3 regions of the Brevibacillus sp. genome follow, and region 1 is predicted to be linked to each of the others. Evidence: riboswitches for the same ligand, from Rfam matches in the RefSeq annotation. Region 1 holds a riboswitch; each other region holds the start of a gene.
The links. Region 1 has a riboswitch for S-adenosylmethionine ahead of DEP07_RS00310 (BMP family lipoprotein). Riboswitches for the same ligand answer to the same signal wherever they lie in the genome.
Positions count from the first base shown of each region.

Region 2: linked by a shared signal. The riboswitch ahead of DEP07_RS04850 (methionine ABC transporter ATP-binding protein) and the one ahead of DEP07_RS00310 (BMP family lipoprotein) in region 1 are both predicted to bind S-adenosylmethionine.
Region 3: linked by a shared signal. The riboswitch ahead of DEP07_RS08140 (homoserine dehydrogenase) and the one ahead of DEP07_RS00310 (BMP family lipoprotein) in region 1 are both predicted to bind S-adenosylmethionine.

Region 1 is NZ_DOTK01000002.1:36,486-39,760, forward strand. It holds gene DEP07_RS00305 (methyl-accepting chemotaxis protein) at 1-762, shown strand, start outside; SAM riboswitch class I at 850-971, shown strand; gene DEP07_RS00310 (BMP family lipoprotein) at 1,177-2,220, shown strand; gene DEP07_RS00315 (ABC transporter ATP-binding protein) at 2,315-3,275, shown strand, end outside.
Region 2 is NZ_DOTK01000022.1:21,604-24,878, reverse strand. It holds gene DEP07_RS04855 (methionine ABC transporter permease) at 53-718, opposite strand; gene DEP07_RS04850 (methionine ABC transporter ATP-binding protein) at 719-1,732, opposite strand; SAM riboswitch class I at 1,843-1,962, opposite strand; gene DEP07_RS04845 (Ger(x)C family spore germination C-terminal domain-containing protein) at 2,068-2,367, opposite strand; gene DEP07_RS04840 (LCP family protein) at 2,651-3,275, opposite strand, start outside.
Region 3 is NZ_DOTK01000034.1:7,766-11,040, reverse strand. It holds gene DEP07_RS08145 (hypothetical protein) at 1-93, shown strand, start outside; gene DEP07_RS08140 (homoserine dehydrogenase) at 127-1,389, opposite strand; SAM riboswitch class I at 1,469-1,579, opposite strand; SAM riboswitch class I at 1,728-1,833, opposite strand; cobalamin riboswitch at 2,534-2,731, opposite strand; gene DEP07_RS08135 (DinB family protein) at 2,897-3,275, opposite strand, start outside.

The sequences.
Region 1 (3,275 bases):
ATCGAAGAAGAGGTGCAGTCGATCGACCAGGAGATCGTGGCGGTAACGACGCAGACGAATGCGATGAAGAGCGAGTCCGATCAAAACAACCAGCGCCTGAAAGACAGTGTGGGCATGATGAACGAGCTTTCGCAGCAAATGGAACAGATCGTGTCTGCGGTCAATGTGGCTGCTGCGACGATTCACCAGCTCAATCGCCAGGCGAACCGGGTAGAAGAAATCGTGGGAGCGATCAACCAGATTGCTACGCAAACGAATCTTTTGGCGCTCAACGCCGCCATCGAGTCAGCGCGGGCTGGCGAGCATGGACGCGGTTTCGCTGTAGTAGCTGACGAAGTGCGCAAGCTGGCTGAGCAAAGCGCGACCGCTACCCAGGAGATTACGGAAATTCTCAAATCGCTCCATCAGGAGAGCGAGAACGCTGTGCAGCAAATCAGCAACGGAGAGGCGTCTGTAGCCAAAGGACAGGAGCTGGCTGTAAAAACGGTGGCTTCGATCGAGGCAGTCCGCTCCGGCATGGTGGCATTCCTGCAAGCGGCCGAGCATGTCGGTTCCAGCATGAACCGGGTCAAAATGCGTTCAGGCGAAGTGGCGATGGAGATGTCGACGATTACGGCCGTCACCGAACAATCGGTTGCCAACCTGGAAGAGCTTTTTGCCACCGCAGAAAATCAGCATCAAAAGGTGCGGGAAATTACCGAAGAGCTGGGTGAGCTTAGCAACCTGTCGCATCGACTCCAGCAAACCTTTCAAACGAAATAAACAAACTGGCGGAAACAATCTGAAAAAACAATTGCTTTTTCAGAGCGTTCTGCTAGAATAAGTTCATTGTAACTCAATAGATGATCTACCTTATCGAGAGCGGCGGAGGGACTGGCCCTATGAAGCCCGGCAACCACTGGACATGCGAGACATGTACAGAAAGGTGCCAATTCCTGCAAAACCTGTACCGGGGTTTTGACAGATGAGGAAGAGGACGGCTTCGGACGCAAACTCTTCCTTCGGGAAGAGTTTTTTTTCGTTAGAAGGGGAGGATGGACAGAGGGAGAATAACGAACGATAAAATAATTTTAATGTGAAATATTCGTGTTTGGTATTGATCTTTTTGTCGAAAAACCGTACATTATGGTTAGGATAGAGAAAACGGAGAACGTTCAGATAGGGGAGAAAGACACCATGAAGAAGTTGTTGTTGGCATTGACTACTTTTGCTGTTTTGGCTGCGGGTTGTTCAGCAGGCGGGAATGCACCTGCCGGGAACGCATCGACTGATAAGCCGAAAGAGCAAGCGGCAGGACAAGAAGGTGCAGCGAAGAAACGCGTTGCCTTGATTTTGCCGGAAAAAATCGGCGTGAACCCATTCTTCCAGCAAATGGACGAGGGCGCGAAAAAAGCAGGACAAGAATTTGGCGCGGAAGTAAAAAGCATCGAGTCGACTGACCATGGTGCGATCGAAGAGAACTTGCGCGTAGCCGTAGCGGAAAACTACGACCTGATCATCACTTCTTCTTTTGAAGCAGAAGACGCACTGAAAAAAGTAGCCGCAGAAAACCCTGATCGCAACTTCGCGATTATTGATACAGTAGTGGACTTGCCAAATGTGCGCAGCGTTACTTTCCGCGAGCAGGAAGCAGCTTACCTGATGGGGGCGGCGGCAGGTCTTGCCACGAAAACAAACAAAGTCGGCATGGTTGTCGCAATGGACATTCCGCTTCTGAAAAAATGGACAGGCGGATTCCAGGAAGGCTTGAAATCGACCAATCCGAATGCAGAATTTCTGGTAAACTACGTGGGCAGCTTCACTGACCCGGCAAAAGCGAAAGAGCTGGCTCTGCTGCAAGCATCCAAAGGCGCTGACTTCATCAACGGAGCAGCTGCGGTAGGCGATCTCGGCGTATTCGAAGCCGCGAAGGAAAAAGGCTTCTTTACAGCAGGACAAGACGTTGACCGCACGACGATTGACCCTGAGCACATCGTATTGTCCCAACTGAAAGGGACAGACGCAGCAGCGTATGAAACCGTGAAATCGTTTGTGGAAGGTTCTTTCAAACCAGGTGTCGTCAACTACGGATTGAAAGAAAAAGGCGTAGGCGTAACGTATGTGACTCACGAAAGCAAAACACCGCTGAACGCTTTCATCGGCCAGGAAGTTGTGGACAAAGTAAAAGCGATCAGTGAAGAGATCATTGCTGGTACCCGCAAAGTGCCGGATTCGTTCTAAAAGCTAGTGCACAGAGCTTGATTGTGACCGACTACGGCTGTGTAGTCGGTCTTCCTTATATGCGAAAGGAAAGCGTAAAGAAGGGGGAGCAAGGATGACCTATCGTTTGGAAATGCGCGCCATGACCAAGAAATACGGAGATTTTATTGCAAACGACAAGGTCTCGTTCTCGCTTGCTGCCGGAGAAGTGCACGCGATCGTCGGTGAGAACGGAGCGGGCAAGACGACGTTGATGAGGATGTTGTACGGCATGGAGCAGCCTACGTCCGGCGATATCGTGCTAAACGGCAAGCCGGTCGCTTTTCGCGGGCCACAGGACGCCATTGGCAACGGAATCGGGATGGTGCACCAGCACTTCATGCTGTTCGGCGAGTTCAGCGTGGCCGAAAACATCGTGATTGGCTACGAACCGCAGCAGGCCGGGTTTTTCCGCCGCCATGACGCTGTGCAAAAAGTGCGCGAGCTAAGCGAAAAGTTCCGTATTCCGATTGATCCACAGGCAAAAGTGTCTAATTGCTCGGTGGGAGAACAGCAGCGGGTCGAGATTTTGAAAGTGCTGTACCAGGGCGCAGACATCATCGTGCTGGACGAACCGACCGCTGTGTTGACTCCGCTGGAGGTTCGCGACTTGCTGCAAACGATTCGCAATCTGGCGGAGAGCGGGAAAAGCGTGATTTTGATTACGCACAAGCTCCAGGAGGTAATGGAGGTAGCAGATCGCATCACGGTGCTGCGCGGCGGCAAGGTGACGGGTACGGTTGCGCGTGAGCAGACAAATGTGGACGATTTGGCCCGGTTGATGGTCGGCCGCGAGCTGCAAGAGCTGAGTGAGCGCGTCGCTTTGGAGCAGGGGCCGCTTTTGCAGGTGGAAAATTTGTCGGTGCGCGAAAAGCAGACGTTGCTCGACCGGGTCAGCTTTACCGTCCATCACGGCGAGATCGTGGGAATTGCCGGAGTTTCTGGCAACGGTCAGTCCGAGTTGCTGCAAGCCGTGAGCGGTTTGCGGGCGGCACAGGAGGGAACGGTGCGGTTGGGCGGCAAGGACGTCACCAACA
Region 2 (3,275 bases), on a different contig from region 1:
GATTTCCCCCTATTTTTTGGTCTGTGTTCTGCAAAGCTTATATGGAAAGACCTTACTTGCGGCTGAATCGCATAACCAGGCGATCCCCCAGCGACTGCAAGATCTGGACCAACACGAGCAAAATAATCACTGTAACAATCATGACATCTGTCTGGAAGCGTTGGTAGCCGTAGCGGATTGCCAAATCTCCCAGCCCGCCGCCGCCGATTACGCCGGACATCGCGGTGTAAGAGACAAGGGCAACTGTCGTGATCGTAATCCCGGCCACCAGACCTGGACGCGATTCAGGAAGCAGCACGTTCCAGATGATTTGCCAGTTGGAGGCTCCCATCGACTGAGCGGCTTCGATGACTCCTCGATCCACCTCTCTCAGCGAGGTTTCCACCAGCCGCGCAAAAAACGGGGCTGCACCGATGACGAGCGGCGGAATCGCTCCGAGTACCCCGAGTGAAGTACCCACAATTACTTTTGTCACAGGAATCAGCAAGATCATCAAAATGATAAACGGTACAGAACGCAGTATATTGACAACGAATGAGGCAATCGCATAAAACACCTGGTTTTGCAAAAGCTGTCCGCGAGAAGTCAGGAACAAAATAATCCCCAGCGGCAAACCAATCAGGATGGTAAACAGTGTCGAGAAGCCAAGCATCGTCAGCGTATCTATTGTTCCCTCGGCGATCTCCGACCAATCCACATTTTCCAAAGTCCAGTCCATCTATATCACCTCTACTTCCAAGCCACGCTGACGCAACGTCTCGATGGTTTTTTCGTTTTGACGGACATCGCCTTCCAGCTCGACGACCAGTTGGCCGTACGGCGTATCCTTCATGCGGGAAATCGTTCCTTGCAAGATGCTGAACACCGTGCCTGTTTCTTGCATCGTCTGGAACAAGATCGGCTGGTACGTCATTTCCCCCAGGAATGTGACGCGGGCAATCGTGCGGTTTCCTGCCGCCTTTTCGTGCGCGACTGCTTCCCGCAGCTCGCTGGAATCGGCCACCTGCTCGACAAATTCCTGTGTCGTCGGATGCTGCGGCTTGAGAAACACGTCCAGAACCTCACCCGACTCGACAATTTTTCCGCCATCGATGACGCCTACGCGGTCGCAGATGGAACGGATCACGTGCATTTCGTGCGTGATCAGCACGATGGTCAATCCCAGTTTGCGGTTGATATCGAGCAAGAGCGCGAGAATCGAGTTCGTCGTCTGCGGATCGAGGGCGGAAGTCGCTTCGTCACACAGCAACACTTTCGGATCATTGGCCAGCGCTCGGGCGATGCCTACGCGCTGCTTCTGACCGCCGGACAATTGCGACGGGTACTTGTCCCGATGCGCTTCCAGCCCGACCAGTTTGAGCAGCTCGTCCACTTTTTTCTGGATTTCAGCCTTCGAGCGATTGGCGAGCTTGAGCGGGAAAGCGACATTCTCGCCTACGGTCGCGGAAGACAACAGGTTAAAGTGTTGGAAAATCATCCCGATCTGGCGGCGCTTTTCCTGAAGCTTGCTGTCATCGAGCTTGGTCAAATCCACTCCGTCGACAACGACTTGTCCTGACGTAGGGCGCTCCAACAGGTTGATGCAACGAATCAGGGTACTTTTCCCCGCACCGGAATGCCCGATGATCCCGTAAATTTCCCCTTTATCTATGGAAAGGTCAATCCCGAGCAATGCCGGAATCGTCTTGCCTTGTACTTGATAGCTTTTATGCAGTTGTTGCAATTGAATCAACGCATCCACCTCCCAGCAAAATCTGTCTACATGCCTTGTGAAAAACAGAAAGCCCCTTTTTTCATAAACGAAAAAGGGGCTGCAACGCATGTATACGTTCGCATCCACCCTTCTCATCTATCAAGATCCAACCAATCTTGTAGGAATTGGCACCGCGACGCTCATTTTCGAAAAAATGAACCGGTTGCCGGGCTTCATCGGGCCTGTCCCTCCGCCTCTCTTGATAAGAAAGATTTCCACGTATATTATGTTCGTTTTTCATATTTTCATGATACAAACCGGATTATATCCTTTTTGAAAATATCCCGTCAATAGCAATCCCAGGAAAAACTTTTTTAATCCATCACTCCGTTGCGGATAATGGTTGCCTGAACATGAAAACGAAAAGACGCCTGCCGGAAAATTTTTCTCCAGTCGCGGTTCGTCATCTCTTTCAATCCCCTCTGCTGGGCACGGTAGACGATGCCAAATCCCGCCGGATCGACGTCCAGTTGCTGCAATTTTTTGACGACTTTTTGCAGTTCTTTCTCGATTTCCTTTTCCAATGCGCCCTCCATCGTTTTCATCATTTTGCTGTAACGGGAGGAGATGCTGCCAATGCCTTTTTTCGCAAAGTGCTCATTGTACAATGCCACCCGTATTTGCCCGCCTAAAAGTTTTTTGTCTGATTGCAAATTCGCCTTGTCCCGCATGCCCTTGCTCGTTTCCCCAGTCCCAAGTGCCTTTCGACATGATCGATATTCAGTCTATCCTGATCGATTTCCCTCAGCTTCGGAATAAGCTCGCTGTACACGACTTTGGCATCCGCCATGCGAACACCATCTATGCAGGAACTCCTGGTCCATCTCATTCACCCCAATGTGCCTGTACTGTAGAAAATCATGGATAGTGTGCCCAAATATGCAAAAAAACAGCACGCTACATTCGCGTGCTGTCTTTGCTGTCTGTACTGTCGTCTGTTTTGTTGTCCTCTTGTTGCATCGTTTCAGTCGGCGGCTCAAGCTTTTCCTGAATGAACGACTGAATCTGGTCTACGTCGGGAATGAGCACGGCTCCTGCCTTGTGCGATTCCCGGAACATTCCCATCGGCGGCAGCTGATAGTTGCCCGGTTGCATCGTATCGAGCTTCAAGCCGAGCGCGGACAGCTTCAGCATGTCCATGGAGCTGATGTTCGTCTGGATGTACGGCGCCACTTGTTTGAGGATGGACGGCAACTGGATCAGGGATGTGCCGCTCTTCATCTGGCTCGCTACAGCGGCGAGCAATTTGCGCTGACGCTCGGTGCGCGTATAGTCGGATGTGGCGTCATGGCGGAAACGGACGTACTGCAACGCCTTGTTGCCATCCAACTGCTGCACACCTTTTTTCAGATTGATATCGTAGACGCCTTTATCTGTCGGGTCATGGTAATACATGTTTTTCTCTACGTCGATCTCGACGCCGCCCACCGCGTCGATCAGCGCCTTGAAGCCTTCGAAATCGGTAATGACGTAGCGATCCACAGGAAGTCCGGTAAACTGGCTGACCGTCTTCATCGCCAGC
Region 3 (3,275 bases), on a different contig from region 1:
ATGACCAAATGGGAAAAAGTCGTCTTCCCCGGCAATCAGAAAAACGGGCCTTCAGATACCGATCAACAGCTCTCGGATAAAAAAAGCAAGTAGAAAGGATCAGCGCTGATCTAGACAGACTGCGAGCTATGCCGATTCGATCAGCGGGAAGCAGCGCACGGAAAGTCCGAAGTCACTTTTCAGCACTTGCTCATGCTCTGCGCGAATACCTGTAACGATCAAGCCCGCGCGCAGCACACCGCCCAAGTCGAATTGCACCTTCAATTTCGTCACGTTCACGCCAGCCTCCCGCAAGAAATGCAGCACGCGATCAGGTGTGGCGGCGATACACGAGCCTTCCAAATAACACAGCACCCGTTCGTCTTGCCCTTGCTCCAACTGAGCCGCGGCATTTTTTTCTGTCCAAACAGGATGCGGCGTAAATGGCTGGGTCAACAAGTAAGCCAAATCTTCAACGACAGCGCTTGCGGTCGGCAGTTCGCCTGCACCCCGGCCCGTAAACAACAGGTCGCCCACGATGTTCCCGGAGAGCTGCACCGCATTGAACGCATCCTGGATTTGCGCCAACGGATGGGCAATGGGCAGCACAGTCGGCTGAACCGATAGGCGGATGCCTTGCTCGGCTTTTTGTGCCTGGGCAATCAGCTTGATCCGGTAACCCAGCTCGCTTGCGATCCGGATGTGTCCGGCAGACAAATCGGCGATTCCTTTACGCACGACATCCGCAAGCGGCAACGACTCCCCGTACACAAGCTGCGCGAGAATGTACAATTTGTACATGGCATCGAAACCTTCCACATCCGAACGCGGATCAGCTTCCGCATAGCCCAGCTCCTGCGCCTGCTTCAGCACTTCCTGATAAGAGAGCTGTTCCGCCTCCATTTTCGTCAAGATGAAGTTCGTCGTCCCGTTGAGAATACCGCGAACTCCTTGGATGTCATTTGTGCGCAAAAACTGCCGCAGCACACTCAAAATCGGAATCCCGCCAGCTACGCTCGCTTCATAAGCCAGATGCACCTGATGCTGGTTAGCCAGATCGACAAGCTCAGGGCCGCGTTTGGCGAGCAGCTCTTTGTTCGCCGTTACCACATGGCAGCCTTTTTCAATCAGGGCACGCACGTAATCATACGTAGGCTCGACACCGCCCATTACCTCCACGACAATGTCCACATCGCTTTTTAGCACATCCTCAAAATCGGTAGTCAAAAGCGCAGGATCAACCTGAACCGCCCGTTCTTTTTCCGAATCGCGAACCAATGCTTTGACAATCTCGATCCGTTTGCCCAACCGCTGCGCCAGCTTCTCCTGTTGCGAGCGAATCGTTTTGATGACGCCGCCCCCTACTGTTCCCAATCCCAGCAATCCTACTTTGATTACACCTGCGCTCATTATTACCACCTCATGTCATGTTTTGGAAAAATAAGAAAAACCTTCTTGCTAAGAAGAAGGTTTGGCATCAAGGTCCTTCTCCTTATCTCCCAGAACGATTTTCGTCCTGCAGGAATTGGCACCTTGTCACAAACTGCGTAACGGTTGCCGGGCTTCATCGGGCCAGTCCCTCCACCTCTCTAGATAAAGAAAACTATGAATTTTTGTTCTTTGCTAGATGTCAGTTCTCTCTTGTCTTTGAAATTGGGCAAATGTTTGCCTCGTTCCCACTTTTTCATACATCAAAAAACCTTCTCCGCTAAGAAGAAGGTTCGTCTTGACTGCTACGAGGCACCCGCTTCTTATCTATCGAGACGAAACGTCCCGCAGGAATTGGCACCTTGTCGCAAAAGCAACGGTTGCCGGGCTTCATCGGGCCAGACCCTCCACCTCTCTGGATAAGAACTATGATTTGCTATTGAGCCTATTCTAAGAAATTCCAATGCATTCGTCAACACAATTCTTTTTGTTTGCTGACAAGACTCGCAAGCAGGAAGACAGAACGGCAACCCCCTCAGCAAAGCAGCCGTTTCCACGCGCAAACACACTTTCCACTTCTGCCATGTTGCAGCAAGCGCACGTAACGATTCCTGCTTCGCTTTCCTCTGGCACTTCTTTTTCTTCAACATAGCCGCACCATGGACATATGAAAAGCTGAACCACGCCACTCCCTCCTTTTTCACGGCGACAATCTGGCAACGATATCCTTAAAAAGGCTCCGGTTCGCAAGCTTGCGATCCCTCACATTCGTACAAGATCTAGTCAAGTTGAATTTAATCGCGAGTCATCGTAGCCTCTTTGACAGGTAGATCAACCGCGAGACGCCCTGGTCCATTCGACGAACCGCTGCAAGCGAGAGGCAGCTTCAGCTCAGCTCTTTCGATTTTAGCCGCTTCTATCGCGAAGCTACTCCAGCGCCTCGATTAATCGCATCAATTTCGAGACAAGTTGCCCCCTTCGACAGACCACACCAATCCCCCAAACAAAAAAAGCATTTTCCGACGACCGATACGATCGTTAGAAAATGCGCAAGCAAAGAGAAACGTATTCGTCCCCCTGCTGTCATGGCGAGTCCTCTAACACCTCCCTATCTCCCGTAGGTCCATCAGTGTCGTCGAAACAGGCAGGTCTCCTGACTTTGGGATCATCGTCTGGCGCTGCCTTCCCCATCCAAGTCTGGACAAGTGGCCTGTATGCGCAAAACTCCCCTCTTACAGTGGCGGGACCGTGTCGGATTTGCACCGAGCTTCCCTATTATCCTTGCGGCGATATACCTCAAGGAACCTGTTCCCACATATGAAATTGGAAAAATCACTACTGTTATTGTACCCTACCATTGCCGAGATAGGGAGGGCGAGTTGCGAGCGGCAGCGAAAAGATAGCGAGGAACACGCAGCGACAGCTGGAAAGCGAAAAACGAGTAACGAAAAGCGACACACAGAAAGCGAAACAGCGGGCTTCTCCCGGCTTACAGCGAATACCGTTCCCGCAAAATTCTACAGTGGTGTGCCTCGTGTCCGGCGATAATATAGGCCAATGTGCGTGCCGACAGCTTATTGCCATTTGCTGTGCCCGTTCTCGTCCACGCCTCGGCAGCGATCCCCCGCAGTTGGGCCAGCGTCGACTGTCGCACAGCGTTGTATTCTGCGAGCAAATCCGCCAGACTGCGCTCCTGATAGAAGCCTTCTGCTACATACGTATTTTCATCGAACCCCGCCAGCTCAGTCTGATCCCCTCTGGCGATTCTCAGCAAGCGATAGCTCATGATTCGCTCGGTATCGATGATATGGCCCAGCACTTCTTTTACCGTCCATTTGCCCGGAGCGTAGCGATGATCGATTTGTTCC